One region of the Granulosicoccus antarcticus IMCC3135 genome, then DNA from elsewhere that is predicted to be linked to it. Evidence: riboswitches for the same ligand, from Rfam matches in the RefSeq annotation. Region 1 holds a riboswitch; each other region holds the start of a gene.
The links. Region 1 has a riboswitch for cobalamin ahead of IMCC3135_RS24030 (TonB-dependent receptor). Riboswitches for the same ligand answer to the same signal wherever they lie in the genome.
Positions count from the first base shown of each region.

Region 2: another riboswitch for cobalamin. It lies ahead of IMCC3135_RS23210 (FecCD family ABC transporter permease); the one in region 1 lies ahead of IMCC3135_RS24030 (TonB-dependent receptor).
Region 3: another riboswitch for cobalamin. It lies ahead of cobO (cob(I)yrinic acid a,c-diamide adenosyltransferase); the one in region 1 lies ahead of IMCC3135_RS24030 (TonB-dependent receptor).
Region 4: another riboswitch for cobalamin. It lies ahead of nrdH (glutaredoxin-like protein NrdH); the one in region 1 lies ahead of IMCC3135_RS24030 (TonB-dependent receptor).

Region 1 covers NZ_CP018632.1:5,541,628-5,545,838, reverse strand. The annotation lists gene IMCC3135_RS24030 (TonB-dependent receptor) at 16-2,037, opposite strand; cobalamin riboswitch at 2,165-2,372, opposite strand; gene IMCC3135_RS24025 (NAD-dependent 4,6-dehydratase LegB) at 2,515-3,498, shown strand; gene IMCC3135_RS24020 (LegC family aminotransferase) at 3,491-4,211, shown strand, end outside.
Region 2 covers NZ_CP018632.1:5,356,730-5,360,940, reverse strand. The annotation lists gene IMCC3135_RS23215 (VWD domain-containing protein) at 1-1,659, shown strand, start outside; cobalamin riboswitch at 1,815-1,955, shown strand; gene IMCC3135_RS23210 (FecCD family ABC transporter permease) at 2,126-3,157, shown strand; gene IMCC3135_RS23205 (ABC transporter ATP-binding protein) at 3,157-3,990, shown strand; gene IMCC3135_RS23200 (ABC transporter substrate-binding protein) at 3,987-4,211, shown strand, end outside.
Region 3 covers NZ_CP018632.1:1,969,093-1,973,303, forward strand. The annotation lists gene tuf (elongation factor Tu) at 1-241, shown strand, start outside; gene rpsJ (30S ribosomal protein S10) at 248-562, shown strand; gene cbiB (adenosylcobinamide-phosphate synthase CbiB) at 667-1,605, shown strand; cobalamin riboswitch at 1,728-1,961, shown strand; gene cobO (cob(I)yrinic acid a,c-diamide adenosyltransferase) at 2,126-2,737, shown strand; gene IMCC3135_RS08475 (ABC transporter substrate-binding protein) at 2,750-3,784, shown strand; gene IMCC3135_RS08480 (FecCD family ABC transporter permease) at 3,781-4,211, shown strand, end outside.
Region 4 covers NZ_CP018632.1:7,688,073-7,692,283, reverse strand. The annotation lists gene nrdE (class 1b ribonucleoside-diphosphate reductase subunit alpha) at 1-1,245, opposite strand, end outside; gene nrdI (class Ib ribonucleoside-diphosphate reductase assembly flavoprotein NrdI) at 1,215-1,631, opposite strand; gene nrdH (glutaredoxin-like protein NrdH) at 1,636-1,857, opposite strand; cobalamin riboswitch at 1,950-2,141, opposite strand; gene IMCC3135_RS33380 (cupin domain-containing protein) at 2,218-2,904, opposite strand; gene IMCC3135_RS33375 (CsbD family protein) at 3,237-3,440, shown strand; gene IMCC3135_RS33370 (OmpA family protein) at 3,614-4,211, opposite strand, start outside.

The DNA of each region.
Region 1 (4,211 bases):
CTTCAGCTGGTAATGCTACAAGTTGCGTGTAATCGACAATGACCAGGTACGACCAGGTTTGGGATACCCGTTGAAGTCCTCGATATTGTCGTCACTGATATTATGTATGCCAAGGGTGGTTTGCCATTGGTCTTGAGACCAGTCGATACCGATTGAATGTTGCTCACTGTCGGCTGCGGGCAGGATATTGGCTCTGTCGTAGAAGCGTTTTTTCTGGATATCCAGTTCATACCAGAGCGTGACAGCAGAGGGTTGATACTGGATACGACCATACAAGGAGAACTGAGATTCACCAGGCAGATATTTGTCGCGAAAGCCTTCGGCTGTGTCGCGACTTTTGGGAGATTGCCATGTCATGTTGCTACGCAGCTGAATTTTTGGGGTTAGTGCCAGTTCGCCAGCCAGTTCAATTCCGATGACACGTGCCGCACCGGCATTGGTGGGTTCACCAATACCACGGGCGTTAAATGACGTCACAATCAGCTCATCACGTTCGCTGCCGAACAGTGTGCTGCTCAGGCTCATGTCATCAGTTCTGAACTGTATGCCGACGTCCAGGTTGATACCATTTTCCGGTTTCAATTCAGGGTTTCCATTGACCAGACCGATGGAGCCGTAGAGCTCGCCGAACGAGGGTTCACGATAGAAGCTGCCGGCATTTCCTGTGACGGTGATCAGGCTTGTGGGTCGATAGGCCAGTCCGATTTGTAGTCCTGTATTCGAGTCGCTGGAATATTCATGCAACTCTTGTGATGTGCTTGCCTGTGAACCATCAAGGCTGTTGTGCTGCCATCGCAAGGCAGGTGTCAGCGACCAGGTATCGGTGGAATCGAACCACACATAATGCACGGTGGCAAGGCTGCTCTGGCGACGCGCATCGAAGGCTGCTGATTCATCCAACCCATCGGTGGAGTCCAGTTTTTCCTGGCGTAGATCCAGAGACAAGCCCAATGTGCCTGCATCACCCAAGTGTTCCCAATAGGTCTTGGCACCCAGGGTGTTGGTCTGGTTGTCGCTATCCTGCGCGCCCAATCCGACCTGACTCTCAAGGTCCTGATATTGAGCGGAATTCGTATGCCAGTAGATGTTGTGACGACTGTTCCAGTTACCCAGACCATCAAGGATCTGTGATAGCTGGAATTGGCTGGCAGCCGTGTCGTAACTGGCAACATTGTCAGGGTTGTTGCCCCATTCCGGTACTCCCAGTTCGCGAGCTGACACTTGGATGGTCAGATCGGTACGGGCATTCTTGTTTTGCTGATAGCCCATGCGCAGCAGGGCTGAGGTTCGCCTGGCATCGGCATTGTTGCGCTTTTCGTCTGTGTCGTCCTCGGTATTGAGTGGCGTACCATTTTTATTGGTGAACCGGAAATCGTTATCGCTTTGTCGATGACTGATTGCAGCGGCTACATCCCAGGCGCCATGTCGCGATTGATGCGAGAGCTGTAGCCCGGCCAGCGACAGGCTGCCCACACCCAGACGGATTCGGGTGGCATTGACCTTGGAGGCTTGCAGACTATTGAGATTGATGGCTCCACCGATACCCGCATGCCCAAGTTGCATGGGCGTACTGCCGCGATAGATGTCGACTGAGCCCAGATTGAGCATCTCGAGCGTGGAGAAATCCACGACCGGATTACCGCCATTGTTGAGCAATACACCATCGAGATACACCGCTGTCTGTGCACCCGTTGCCGCGCGAATACTGACACTGGAGAAACTGCCAAAACCTCCTGATTGACGATACTGCACACCGCTTTCGCGCGCCAGCACGGCGGCCAGAGCGTTGGGTGAGCGTTCCAACTCCACCCGTTCAACCCGGCTGCGGCTGGCTGTGCTCTCTTCACTGATCACATTGCCCGTACGGTAGGGCAGTTCGCCAATGGCCTCAACCGTGCCCAGAGTGGTATCTGCTTCTGCGTAGACCAGTCCGGTACTCGCCCAGGGAAAGGCGAGCAACAGCAGGCCAGCCAGAACAGGCGGGCGAGAGCTGGCAGAAGTGGCTATGGATTCTTTGATCGATTTACTGGAACGCAACCCCGCGTTACCTCAGGTTGTACCGAGTGGGGTTTGAGCAGGTCAGAGAGATACTGGCATCTGGGCTGGCACGAAGTGCTGAAGCGCAAACTGCATCTCAATTTCCACTGACACCCCGCCAGATTGGTAAAAGACGTATCGCCTGGCAGGTCTCCTGGCTTGTAACTGTCCAATGCTGGTGTTCACCAGCGAAAGGGTCTTCGCTCCCTTCCCAGATATATATTGCATCCAGTGGGTCAATAGCGAAACGCGTTACTTACAGTTGCGGGGGCAGCCGAGGAATGACACCTCGTTCCCTTTTCATCTTTGTCAGAACCTTGCGACAGGCGACAGCATACACCAGTTGGGGTTACACCGAACGCTACCACGGGATGCCGAGGCATGTTTCGTGATTGAGCTCTGGTTGGTGGTGTGAATCCGGATGCCTGCGGCGACCGCAGTTCTCACCTGTTGATTTCCTTATGCTGCTGAAGATATATGAACAAGCGTGCGCTAGTAACGGGTGCAGATGGATTTATCGGTTCACATCTGACCGAACTGCTGCTGCGCGAAGGCTACACGGTACGTGCGCTGGTCCAGTACAACTCCCTGGGGTCGTGGGGGTGGCTGGACTCGATAACGCCGCCTGACAATCTCGAAGTTGTCAGTGGCGATATCCGTGATTCGAACTTCTGTCGCGTTCTGACGCGAGATATCGACGTCGTCTTTCATCTGGCGGCTCTGATTGCCATTCCGTATTCATATATCGCCCCGGGTAGCTATCTGGATACCAATGCCGGCGGCACGCTGAATATTTGTCAGGCCTCGATGGATAACCAGGTTGGCCGGGTTATTCATACATCTACGAGTGAGGTCTATGGCACCGCTCGCTATGTGCCCATTGATGAGCAGCATCCCTTGCAGGCACAGTCGCCTTACAGTGCATCCAAGATTGCCGCCGATGCCATGGCCTTGAGCTTTCATCACTCTTTCGAGCTGCCACTGACGATTGCCCGACCGTTCAATACTTACGGGCCGCGGCAGTCGGCCAGAGCCGTCATACCGGCGATTATTTGTCAGATTGCTGCTGACAAGGCTGAAATTCAGCTCGGTGATTTGTCACCAACGCGGGATTTCAACTACGTTGACGATACCTGTCGCGGCTTTTTGGCACTGGCTCGTAGTGATGCATCGATTGGCGAAACCGTCAATATCGGTTCCAATACCGAGATTTCCATACAGGATACGCTGGAGTTGATCCGCGAGCTGATGGGCAGTGATACGCGTTTCGTCGTCGATGAGAATCGATTGCGTCCCGCTGCATCCGAGGTGCATCGCCTGGTGTGTGACAACTCGAAGATGATAGGCATGACAGGTCATAGTCCCCAGATCGCTATCCGCGAGGGTCTGCAAAGAACCATTGATTGGCTAATCGAGCCAGATAACCTGAAACGTTACCGGGCCGAGCTCTACCATGTTTGACAGTCTGGTTGATTTCGTCAGACAGCAGTTTGATCAGAGCAATTCCATCGGTTTGCATGAACCCAGATTTGGTGAGAGGGACAGACAGGCACTGATTGAGGTTATCGACTCTGGCATGGTGTCCAGTGTCGGTCAGTGTGTCGATGAGTTCGAACAACTGATCGCATCGTATGCCGGTGCTGCTCATGGGATCGCGACAGTCAACGGTACTAGCGCCTTGCATGTCAGCTTACTGGTTGCCGGGGTGATTCCGGGGGATCTTGTCTTGACACAGTCACTGAGTTTTGTGGCCACCTGTAACGCCATATCCTATTGTGGTGCAGAGCCTGTGTTCATTGACGTAGATCGACAAAGTCTGGGTCTGGCGCCAGCGGCACTACAGGAATTTCTGGAAAGTCAGACAGAACTGCGAGATGACGGCTGTTGCTGGCATATAGAGACAAACCGACGTATTCCTGTGTGCATGCCGATGCATACATTCGGATTTCCGGCATCGATTCACCAGATTGCGCAGCTTTGCCTGGCACACGGTCTTCAGCTTGTAGAGGATAGTGCCGAGGCGTTGGGCAGTTGGCATACAGGCGTGCATTGTGGTGTCGCAGGCAATCTGGGTGTGTTGAGCTTCAACGGGAACAAGATCATGACCACCGGTGGCGGCGGCATGGTTCTGACCAATGATGCTGAGCTGGCCAAACGAGTTAGGCATCTGACTA
Region 2 (4,211 bases), 180 kb from region 1:
TTGGACCGTTATCGATTGGCCGATGCTGTCGGAGAGCCACAGCTGTTGCAGTTGCGTACTCCATGTGATGGCGCTGTATCGATAAGTGCAATTGTACGAACCGAATCTGGTTCGCAGCAAGAAATATTATTATCGTGTGAAAGTTCGGCTTTCATTAATTCTGATGTGGCAGAGATCGATGTCTACAGTGCCGCTGGTGATGCGACGAATTACACGTTTGATTTGATCACGCCGGCGACGCTCGATCTTGGTGTACTGCCGCTGGGCCAGCTGGTCGAGGGGCAACTTGCAAACAATGAAGTGGCGGTGGGTACATTGCCCTCAGCTGCCGGCAACACAGTCTATCTTGGCTCTGAGGCTGGGGCCGACTGTGATGTAGTTTGGCGAGTATTGGATTCGACTAATGAACCCGTCATTGACTTTGCATCTATATGTCAGGATCTGGGATTGCTTGAATTGACAGAATCGCGGACACCCTTTCGTGTGCAGATTTTTGGTAGCACCCTGGGTGGAAATTATGCGTTAACCATTCGTGAGCCACTACAGGAAATCCTGAATGAGAATGTTCCGATAGCAGGAGCTGCCACACTTTCTGCACCGTCAACGGTTGGTCAAGGTGCTGTCTTTGCTGTCAGCTGGACTGGGCCTGGAAATCCTCGTGATTTCATTGCTATCGCTGATGTCGGCGCCTTTCCGTCAAGCTATTCGAATTTCAGCTATCCGACTCCGGATTCTGATTCGGTAACGTTGACGGCACCCGGTGCCACAGGGACGTACGAGATACGATATGTACTGGATCCTGCTTTGCAATCAGAAAACCCGATTGTGGCAGCAGTGACTCTAGAGGTTGTTGAATCCACAGTCACATTAACGGCACCTGAGGCGGCTCCAGCGGGTTCCGATATTGTGATTCAGTGGAGTGGTCCAAACAATCCACGAGATTATATTGCGCTGGCAGAGCCAGGTGCGGCAGCGGGCTCTTACGAGACCTATGAGTATTTACAAGAGGGCTCGAATGAAGTTGAGTTGACCTTATCTGTTCCTCCCGGGGATTACGAACTTCGTTACATCGTTGATTCAGATAGCCAGATATTATTCAGATTGCCTATAACAGTCACAACTGTTACTGCGACGGTTACGGCGCCCGGCACGGCTCCGGCCGGATCGACTATCGCGGTTGAGTGGGTAGGCCCAATGAATGACAGAGACTACATATCACTGTCAGATGCGGGCGCCTCCCCAGGCAGTTATCGGACTTTTAGCTACCTGGAGGAAGGGACTGGTAGCGTGGCATTGACGGTGCCGGGAATACCGGGTAACTATGAGATTCGATATGTCATAGACAACAACAATCAGGTACTGGCATCGGTTCCGATTACTGTCACCAGCGTGTCAGCTTCCCTGTCTGCGCCCTCAACGGTCGCTAGTGGAAGTACGTTTGATGTTCAGTGGACAGGTCCAGCCAATAATCGGGACTATATCGCCATTGCAATCGAAGGCGATGGCCTGAACAGCTATGAGAGCTTCCGGTATGTGCAAGCTGGTGTTGATACGCTGCAATTCAGCGCACCTTCCGCCGCAGGCAATTACGAAATCCGATATATCATCGATACCGACAGACAGCTATTAGCCAGCATTCCACTTGTTGTTGCCGAATGAGTCTTACAACAGAAGTCGTTCTGAGCTGACTACTCACACTTCAATCAGCTTGTCCGCAAGCAGGTCAGGCTGATTGATTCCGAACTTGTCACTCTGGTTGACGAAGACTGAGTCGTTTCCGTTAATGACATCATCGCCTGGTCATTCTTTGCCCGCGCAAATGCTACTATAGTTGTTCGAAAATGTAATTCGTGCGCAGGGAAAGTCCGGTCAAAATCCGGCGCTGACCCGCAACGGTAGGCTGATCGTTTTCACGATCGGCGAGCCCGAATGCCTGCGGCGAGTTTTATTACCCCCATTAGTCGCCGTGGTCTGCGTCGTGGGCTACGCAAGCGCTGTCGTGGCGTTAGTGTTGCCTTGTCGCTCATTGTCGGTTTTTGAGCGCGATATGGCCATAGCTTCTGAAATCACGGTCTCGTCGACCCATCACGGTTCGAGGCAAATACGTACGACCGGACTTCTCGATGTGAACGCAGTCCCTGTGGTGGTGGTCGCTCTGATTGCAACTCTTGCGATCTCGATGATTCTAGCGATTGGCATAGGTGCTGTTGCCGTGACACCTGGAACAATCTGGGACATCATAATCGGCAAACTTCTGGGCCAGGAAGAGATCGATGGCATACCCCGCAACGTGGTCCAGATCGTATGGGAGCTGCGTGCACCCCGAGTAGTTCTGGCGGCTATCCTTGGAGCTGCACTATCGGTTGTAGGCGTAGCAATGCAGGTGTTGGTCCGCAATCCGCTGGCCGATCCTTATGTGCTCGGTGCTTCGTCTGGCGCATCAGTCGGTGCAACACTGGTGATCCTGTTCGGTAGCTTCGGATTAGGTAGTTTGGGTATTTCGCTTGCCGCATTCGTGACGTCGGCGTTGACAATGGCCGTCGTGTACTTGATTGCTCAGGAGGGTGGCCGATTGACACCGATGCGCCTTGTGCTTTCGGGCGTTGTAATTGGTTATGTGCTGTCGGCGATTACCAGTCTTCTGGTGTTCTGGGGTGATCCTCGTGCTGCTCAACAAGTGCTTTTCTGGCTGCTCGGTGGCCTGGGGCGAGCTCGCTGGGCCGTGCTCTGGCTACCTGCCACGGTGCTTTTAGTGGTGGCGTTGCGGATGATGATGATCTCGCGTCAACTTGACGCCATGCATGCGGGTGACGAGGCAGCGACCACTCTGGGCGTGCCCATCGCCTGGCGTCGAGCGGAGTTGTTTGTGATTACAGCCTTGTTGACTGGTGTGATGGTTGCCATCAGCGGCGCGGTCGGGTTCATCGGCTTGGTTATCCCACATATTACCCGGCTACTGGTCGGTGGCCTGCATGTTCGTGTCGTGCCGATCTCATTGTTGTTTGGTGCTCTCTTCATGGTTTGGGTCGACGTCTTCGCCCGATGGCTGATTGCACCGCAGGAGATTCCTGCCGGGGTCCTGACAGCGATTATCGGTGGCCCATTGTTCCTGGCGCTGATGCGCCGTCGAGGACGTACACAACGGGGACTCGGTTGATGCATATTGACATTGATGCATTGCGTGTTCGGGTTGGGCAGCAGTTGTTGATTGATGGTCTCGACCTGACGATTGAAGCTGGGAGCTTTGTGGGTCTTGTCGGGCCGAATGGCAGTGGCAAATCAACCCTCATCAAGGCTATTTCACGAGTGCTGCGCTCGGAGTCCGGATGTGTGCTTTTCGACGGGGCCGATATTCTCCGCCAGTCGAGCAGCATGGTGGCCCGCCAGCTTGCCGTTGTTGCACAGGAGGCGCCAACCGAGATCGAGATGACGGTGTCCGAGATGGTCATGTTGGGCCGACTTCCATACCAGAGAGCGTTTGGTGGTGCATCGAGGACAGATGTGGCGATCGCCTATGCAGCCATGGCGACTGCTGGGGTGGAGTATCTTGCTGATCGCAACTGGCAGACACTGTCAGGTGGTGAGAAGCAAAGGGCGCTGTTTGCCCGCGCTCTCACCCAGCAGAGCGCCGTACTGATGCTCGACGAGCCAACAAATCACCTGGACATTCGCTACCAGTTGGATTTGCTGGCGACTGTGCGACGGCTCGGTGCGACGACTATTGCGGCGCTCCACGATCTGAACCTTGCAGCCCGCTACTGCGACAAGGTCATTGTCCTGTCTGAAGGTGCTGTCGTTGCATTTGGTTCTCCGGATGCCGTTCTTACCGATGAAGTGCTCGCCCCGATATTGCAGGTTCACGTCGACTCGGTCATACATCCTCGCACGGGTGAGACACAACTTGTTTTCTCACCGATTACCGGCGATTCCGTCGCCCCTTCCACCTCGCCACATACTCGCCAATTTACTGAAGGAGAGCTACGCCCTTGACTATCAGACTTACACCTCATCGCTACAGCAGTGCAATTGCGGTGATCATATTCTTCATGGCAAGTGGAGGCCATGCTGACGATTCGATTGTGCCAACCTCAGGCAGCATTACCGGACTGCCTGCGGTCAGTTTCGATTACACGTGGCCCGATGCCGAGCTGCCAGCAGATTATTACCCTGTGACGGTGCACTCCTGCGGCGAGGGTGTGACTTTTGAGGCA
Region 3 (4,211 bases), 3.6 Mb from region 1:
TGAAGGCGGCCGTCATACGCCATTCTTCAACAACTACCGACCACAGTTCTACTTCCGTACAACGGATGTAACAGGTGCGGTTGAATTGCCAGAAGGTACTGAGATGGTAATGCCGGGTGACAACGTGAAAATCGTTGTTGAACTGATCAACCCGATTGCGATGGAAGACGGTTTGCGTTTTGCGATTCGTGAAGGTGGCCGTACCGTTGGTGCCGGCGTTGTTGCGAAGATAATCGAGTAATACATTATGGCAGCCAGTCAAACAATCCGAATTCGTCTGAAAGCATTCGATCACCGTCTGATCGACCGTTCTGCGAAAGAAATTCTTGAAACCGCCAAGCGTACTGGTGCCCGTGTTCTGGGTCCAATTCCTTTGCCTACCAAGAAAGAACGCTTCACTATCCTGGTTTCTCCGCACGTCAACAAAGACGCGCGCGACCAGTACGAGCTGCGTACTCACAAGCGTCTGATGGATATTGTTGATCCAACAGAAAAAACGGTAGATGCTCTGATGAAGTTGGATCTGGCCGCTGGTGTTGACGTTCAGATCAAGTTGGCTTAATAGCTAGATCTGTTTGTTCGACATTTCCTTTAAAGGCTCGCTTCGGCGGGCCTTTTCTGGTTTTGGGAATTGATGAATGTCGATACAACCGGAGATTTGACGGCATGTTGATGCTGATGGCCATGGTGGCCGAATTGTGTCTGGGTTGGCCCCCATCGCTATTTGCCGCTATTCGGCACCCTGTAGTCTGGATTGGCTGGATGATTAACCGGCTGGAACGACTCCTGAATCGAGAGGGATCATTGCCTCTTGCGCGCCAGTTGCTGGGTATGTTGACAGCGTTGCTGGTTGTCATCGTCACCACCCTGGTAGCGCTGTTGTTGGTCTGGTTACTGCCAGATACCCTTGCAGGGTTCATGCTGGAGGCACTGATTGCCTCAAGCTTGTTGGCCACCCGCAGTCTCTATGCTCATGTAGCGGCGGTCAGCCGTCCGTTATTACGTGCCGATGTGAGTGAGGCGCGCTCAGCGCTCAGTCTGATCGTTGGCCGAAGGACAGCAGATTTGCAAGAGTCGGGTATCGCTGGTGCCGCTTTGGAGAGCCTGGCGGAGAACGCCTCCGATGGTGTTGTAGCACCGTTGTTCTGGGGTGTCCTGTTTGGCTTGCCCGGGTTGGCCGCGTACAAGGCAATAAACACTCTGGATTCAATGATCGGTCATAAATCCACTCGGTATCTGGATTTTGGGCGTTTCTCCGCCAAACTGGATGATGTCGTCAACTGGTTGCCTGCCAGGCTGAGTGCATTGCTGATCTGGTTGGCAGGAGGGAGGGTCTGCTCCTTTCGTTCTCTGGCGATGCAGGCTCGACATCATCGCTCACCCAATGCCGGCTGGCCCGAATCTGCCATGGCCTTTGCACTGAAGATCAAGCTTTCAGGTCCGAGGGTCTATGAGGAAGGCATCAGTGAAGAGCCCTGGTTGAATGCCGAAGGTGCTAGCCCCGGTGCCCCCGAGTTGCACCAAGGACTGCTGGTCTATGCCTATGCGATGGTGTGGATGTTGGTACTACTGGTATTGCTTGCATGGCTTGATCTGGGTTATTGAGACACTGTACGGCTGGCACTGCTTGGTCGGGAGTAATACGTTTCAAACTGATTCTCGTTTTAATCGAATAACCATTGCCCGCCCGGTCATCAAAACCTGATTGACGTCTTGCAGAATGCGTGCAACCATGCTCGCGTTCGGGTTCTCTGGCATACGCTTGTGTGTCAGGGTGAAATGGGAAGTCCGGTGACGATCGATGCAATATATCGTTCAATTCCGGCGCAGCCCCCGCTGCTGTAAACCTGACGGATACGTCAGTTGCCACTGAGTGTTTGGCCTTGGAGCAAACCACTTGGGAAGGCGACGTTATCCGGTAGAAGGTAAGCCAGAAGACCTGCCTGACAATCGAAGTACTTGGTATTTGCTCCGGGGTGTGAGCGCGGCCGACGATACAGTTCAGGTAGTGGAGTGATTGATTGACTGGTACCTGAAGGTGTCAGTGGCTCCAGCGAAATAGCCTGTATTCTCTATCTGTCTGCGAAATCCCCGGACCTCGACGATGCGTCAATGGGAATCGGAAATGGAAGAGCAAGATAAACAGAAACACAGCGAACGCATGCAGCGCAAGAAAGCTGTTGTGGATGCGGGCATCGAAAAAGCCCAGATTGAACGCGGTATCGTCATTCTGATTACCGGTAACGGCAAGGGTAAGACCACCTCTGGTTTCGGCACCGTCTATCGGGCATTGGGCCACGGGCATCAGTGTGGTGTCGTGCAGTTCATCAAGGGCACGCAGTCTACTGGTGAGGTCACTTTTTTGCAGCAATGCATGGGACTTGCCACTGTGCAGTACCACGCCATGGCAACGGGTTTTACCTGGAACACACAGAACTGGGATGCCGATAAAGCGGCGGCCGATGAGGCCTGGTCTCATGCCAGGCGTCTGCTGCAAGATGAGTCTGTGCAACTGGTGTTGCTCGATGAGCTGACCTATATGCTCAAGTACAAATTTCTGGATATGGAGGATGTGCTCTCGACCATCCGCGCTCGACCGGAAGGTCAGACGGTGATTATCACTGGTCGCGCCGCTCGGCCGGAACTACATGAAATAGCAGACACAATCAGCGAGATCGCAGATCGCAAACATGCCTACAAAGCCGGTGTAAAAGCTCAGCCAGGTATCGATTTCTGAGGAGAGGGCAGGATGATGAATGCTCACGATACTGCGCCCGAAGCACTCGTTCATCGAGGTGCTTGCGTGGCTGAGTGTGTGACATTTGTCAGTTGTTGGACGACTGGAATAGCACCACTTGCGTTAGTGCTCACACTCGGATTGCATGCTACGGCGACGGCAGGGTCACTATCGTCGGCTTCGTCGACGACGGAATCAATGCTGCAAGCACCTGGCCGTGATGCGACCGTGATAAAGCCAGCCTTGCTCAGTGAGCAGCGCCTGCCCAGAGTCATGTCTACCAATCTGTGTGCCGATATGCTGTTGCTGGGGTTGGCTGATGCATCGCAGATCGTCTCGCTCTCATACCAGTCGCAAGACCCGAAACGCTCCTCGCAGGCCTCATTAGCCAGAAATTTTGCCAGTAATCAGGCCAGTGCCGAGGAGGTGATTGCCAGTCAACCGGATATCGTTCTGGCGTCCCGGCGCTGGCAGGCACAACATCAGGTGCGTTTGTTCGAACGCTTTGGTATCAATATTATCAACGTGCCGTACCCGAAAGACTGGGCGAGTATTTTTGACAGTCTGGAGCAGATCGGTGAGGCTATTGGTCGTGGTGCCAGAGCGGCTGAACTGATCGCTGATACACAACGTCGCTTACAACAGGTGGAAGCATCGTCTGCGGCTCGAAGTGCACTCTACCTGAGAGGTAATGGTGGGACGGCCGCATCAGGTACCTTTATAGATGCCTTGTTCCAGGCACTTGCCGTGAGCAACAAGGCTAGCGAATACGGCGTGACAGGCTGGGGTCGGGTATCTCTCGAGTCGATCGTGCTTGATCCCCCCGATGCATTCATGCTCAGTCGTACCGAACACGACACATCACTTGCTCGATCTGGTGTGATTCGACATCCATTGTTGCGTGACTTGCTGTTCAGCAAGCCGGTGTTGTCACTCAGCAATCTGGATGCGGGGTGTAGTGACTGGCGGCAGGTGGAAACCGTGGAGAAGCTGGCTGGCGAGCTGAGCTCGCAGTCTGGTATCCCGGCTCAAGGGGCTCAGCCATGACGGTGGGGCGTGACGTTCTATTGAATAGCACCCTGTTGCTGACACTACTTGTGTTGACAGTGTGGTCTCTGACCATCGGACCATTGCCATTGTCCGTAGCTGATGTGATGTCAGCCCTGTTCAGCACGGCTTCGTCCACCTCTGTGGATGATTTGTTGTCAGAAACAGACCTGCAAACCCGATATCACATCATCGTGACAGAGATACGCCTGCCCCGGGCTTTGCTCGCGGTGCTGGTGGGCAGCTCACTGGGCATGTCCGGAGCTGCATTGCAGGGACTACTCAGAAATCCTCTAGCCGATCCCGGACTTCTGGGGGTTAGTGCCAGTGCCAGTCTGGGGGCCGTTTTATGTCTCTACTTTGGTCTTTCCGGATTGAACCTCTGGTTACTGCCGGTCTCGGCCATGGTGTTTGCCGCTGCATCAAC
Region 4 (4,211 bases), 2.1 Mb from region 1:
GTCCGTACCCATATGCTGATAGCTCAGATCATCATTGAAGGTGGAGGCCTCATTGACCTGCAGAATTTCCGAACACAAGTTGGACATGGATATGCGTCCGGCCACCGGGTTCGCCCGGTTGGCGGTGTCTTCAAACAGGATGTAGGGATAGCCACTTTCAAACTGGATCTCGGCAATGTTCTGAAAGAACTGACGCGCATTGATCTTGGTTTTGCGGATACGTGGATCATCCACCATATCGTGATATCGCTCGCTGACCGAAATGTCGGCAAACGCCTGTCCATAGACGCGTTCCACATCATGCGGGGAGAACAGATACATGTCCTCGTTCTTGCGTGCCAGCTCAAAAGTGATATCCGGTATGACAACACCCAGCGAGAGTGTCTTGATGCGAATCTTCTCGTCAGCATTCTCGCGCTTGGTATCCAGAAAGCGCAATATGTCCGGATGATGTGCGTTCAGATAAACCGCACCGGCGCCTTGTCGGGCGCCCAGCTGGTTGGCATAGGAGAAACTGTCTTCGAGCAATTTCATTACCGGAATAACACCAGAGGATTGATTCTCGATGCCTTTGATAGGCGCGCCTTGCTCACGAATATTGGTCAGCATCAGAGCAACTCCGCCACCGCGCTTGGAGAGTTGCAGGGCTGAATTGATACCCCGTCCAATGCTTTCCATATTGTCTTCGAGTCGCAGAAGAAAGCAGGAGATCAGCTCCCCGCGCTGCGCCTTGCCGGCGTTGAGAAAGGTAGGTGTTGCCGGCTGGAAGCGACCACTGAGGATTTCCTCCATCAGAGTCAGGGCGTAATCTTCGTCACTGCGTGCCAGGTATAATGCAACCATGACCACACGATCCTCATAACGTTCGAGATAACGTGCGCCATCGCGAGTGGTCAGTGTGTAGGAGGTGTAGTACTTGAAAGCACCCAGAAAGGTGGGAAAGCGGAATTTGAAGGCGAAGGCCTTGCTCCAGATTTTAGCGAGGAACTCAGGTGAGTACTGTTCCAGAGCCTGCGCCTCGTAATAGCCTTCATCCACCAGGTAGCGAAGCTTCTCTTCGAGTGAATGGAAGAAGACAGTATTCTGGTTGACATGCTGGAGGAAATACTGACGAGCGGCACGACGATCGGCGTCGAACTGTATATGTCCCTGCGCATCATAGAGGTTCAGCATGGCGTTTAATGCGTGATAATCCAGCTGCTGGGCTTCGTTCTTCACGGCTCGTTCGAGTGTTGCTGTGTCCAAAAGAGTTCTAGTCCTTGTCTGACAAGTTGGATGTCCTTCTGCGTGCCCGCCAGTTCAAAGCGGTACAGCACGGGTACCTGGCATTTACGGGCAATCACATCGCCAGCGAGGGCGAAGGTTGTTCCGAAATTGCGATTACCTGCGGCGATCACACCGCGCAGTTGGTTACGTAGTTGCACATCGTTCAACGCCCGTATCACCGGTTTGGGTACGGCCCCACGCCCCTGGCCATCTGCAAATGTCGGGCAGATCAGGACGAAAGGTAGGTCGATGATGGGGACAGGCGCATCAAGCCGGATCGGCAGGCGAATAGCCGGCAGATCCAGTTTTTGAATGAAGCGTTCTGTGTTGCCCGATGCGCTGGAGTAATAGAGCAGTGAGCTCAATCACTCACACCAGGGAGTTGATCATGTCCGGGCGAAAGCCTGCCCAGTGATGTTCACCTGCGACCACAACCGGTGCTTGTCGATAGCCCAGAGATTCGACCAGCTTGAAAGCGTCGTCATCCAGTGTCAGATCGACAACCTGGAAGCTCAGACCTTTGGCTGACAAGGCGCGCGTGGTGGCTGTGCATTGCACACAGGCAGGCTTGGAATATACGGTGATGCTCATTGCTCTTCGTCCCCGAAGTGTGACGGACGGAAGGCCATGCGGAGCCATCGCTGAGGATTCAGCACCAGCAACTCCAGAGCCCTCCGCCCTTGGTTTCATCGTTGTGCCTGGCAGGTCTCCTGACTCGTGACTCCAGCGCGCAAACCCTCCTTCCCGATGCGAACATCAGTGGTTCAATAGGTTGTTGCTTGTCACTTACAGTTGCGGGGGCAGTGCCGGAATTTCACCGGTTTCCCTCTTAGCCTGCGACAAGTGTCGCAGGAACCAGAACCACACTATGTTGGGGTACGAGGCCATCAATTGTCAACATGTAGTTGTTGAAAATTCTGGCAGTGATGGGGTTACTTCATGCAAGCAGGCTCAGGCGAGTCTTTGTTTCTCTTCTTTTGTGAAGCGCAGGTGTCCGGTTTTGACCCAGATACGGGCGCCGCTGGCACCGGCTGTGGCCTGAAAATCGGCATGCAGAGGGATGCGTAACCATGAAAGTTTATCGACCGTTTCTCCCTCTTGAGTGAAGCTGCCGTCGAGTACCAGCAGCTCGGCTCCACCATTGGTGTCCAGCGTGACGGTCGCACCTGCCTCCCATTGCTCCAGACGTACCGTCTCTCGGCTGTCTTCAAACAAGGTATGTAGCTGCACACCGGAGCGTACAGGATCATTGTTCAGCTCCACGGTGTTCATGTCAGCAACTACGTGCTGTCGGTCATCCAGATCGAACTGCCAGAGTTTCACGAAGATAATGCAGCCATCGTCTGAACGTGGTGTATGGCTGGATTGTGGTGGGTTGCGGATATAGGAGCCTGCCGGATAATCTCCATGCTCATCCTGAAAGATGCCTTCGAGCACGACAAACTCCTCACCGCCTGTATGAACATGCGATGAAAAATGGCTGTTGGGTGCATAACTCACCACGGTGGTGGCACGGGCAACTTCGTTGCCGACTCGATCCAGCACTCTTCTGCGTACGCCTTTCATCGGTGAATCCTGCCACTCGATATCGGGTGTGTGCAGGAGAGATCGTTGTGAGAAGTCTGCGTTGATTTCCATATGGGGTGATTCTCGTTGTTAGCGGTTTATCGAATACAAAGAGTTGTCGAAATAGATGAAAGTCTACGTACTTGATAGTTGTAGCTGGTAAGTACAGCATGTATTTACCTATCAGATGGTAGATAGATTAGCATGAATATTTCTACTCGCAGAAAAGTGAGTCAATGAAAGGCGGCAACACTGTTTTGTGTGACAAGTCATGTTTCCAGTTGGATATCTGCACTATTTACAGGGTCAATGAGCAGTTGTTGCAGCAGGCGAATAGTCCTCTCAGGTTCTCCCATACTTAGTTCTCGTCCAGATCGGACCAAACAGCAAACGAGGTATCGAGTATGAATTGGGATCAAGTAGAAGGTAACTGGAAGCAATTCAAAGGCGGTGTTCAATCCAAATGGGGTGAGATCACTAACGATGAGCTTGACCAGATTGATGGCAATCGTGAGCAGCTCGAGGGCAAGATCCAAGAGCGCTATGGCAAGACCAAGGAAGAGGCCCGCGAGGAAGTCGACAAGATGCTGGCTGAAACCAAGGAGTAATATCCTTGCGCTGGCTTTGAGTGTTTATAGCCTGCGTATGCTCCGCACTACCTGGTTTAAAGTGTGAATGAAAGAGCTAGTTGAAGTGTGAGTGACAGAGGCCGGCTCGGGAACGAGTCGGCCTTTTTTCGTCTGGTACTGACTATCCAATTATCGTGTCGTGTTGTGCCTGGTTATTCAATCACCGTGATATCAACGCAGCGGTTCATTGAACGGCCTTTACTGGATTCATTTGAATTTTTTGGACGATCCTCTCCATAAACCACGACTTCAAGACGGGATTGAGCTATCCCTCTGGCTCTCAAATAGTTTATGACCACTTCAGCTCTGCTTTGCGAGAGTGCAATATTGGATTCCAGGGTGCCTGAATTATCCGTATGCGCTGATATCATAAAGCGATGCGAAGGCGTGGCTCTCATCCCGTTTATGATGTTATCCAGAATGGTTCTTGAAGACTGCTCCAACTCATCTGATCCGGTACGAAATGCAATACTGGATAGCAGGCCTGAAATCAGGGCGCAGCCACTGTCATTGACGGGAGCTGAGGGTTCGGAATTCTGACAATAATCCAGATCATCCGGAACTGAATCACCGTCGGTATCTTGCAGTGTTGTACTTGTTGCGGATGCGAGTACGGGGGCGGCTTCCGCTTCGGACATAGGTGCCGGTGTCGATACAGGTAATACGATCGCCTCAGTAACTTCAGGTTGGGGCATCTGCTGAATCACCTGGCTGATGGGTGCAGGTCTTGTCTTGCCAAAACGATAGAGC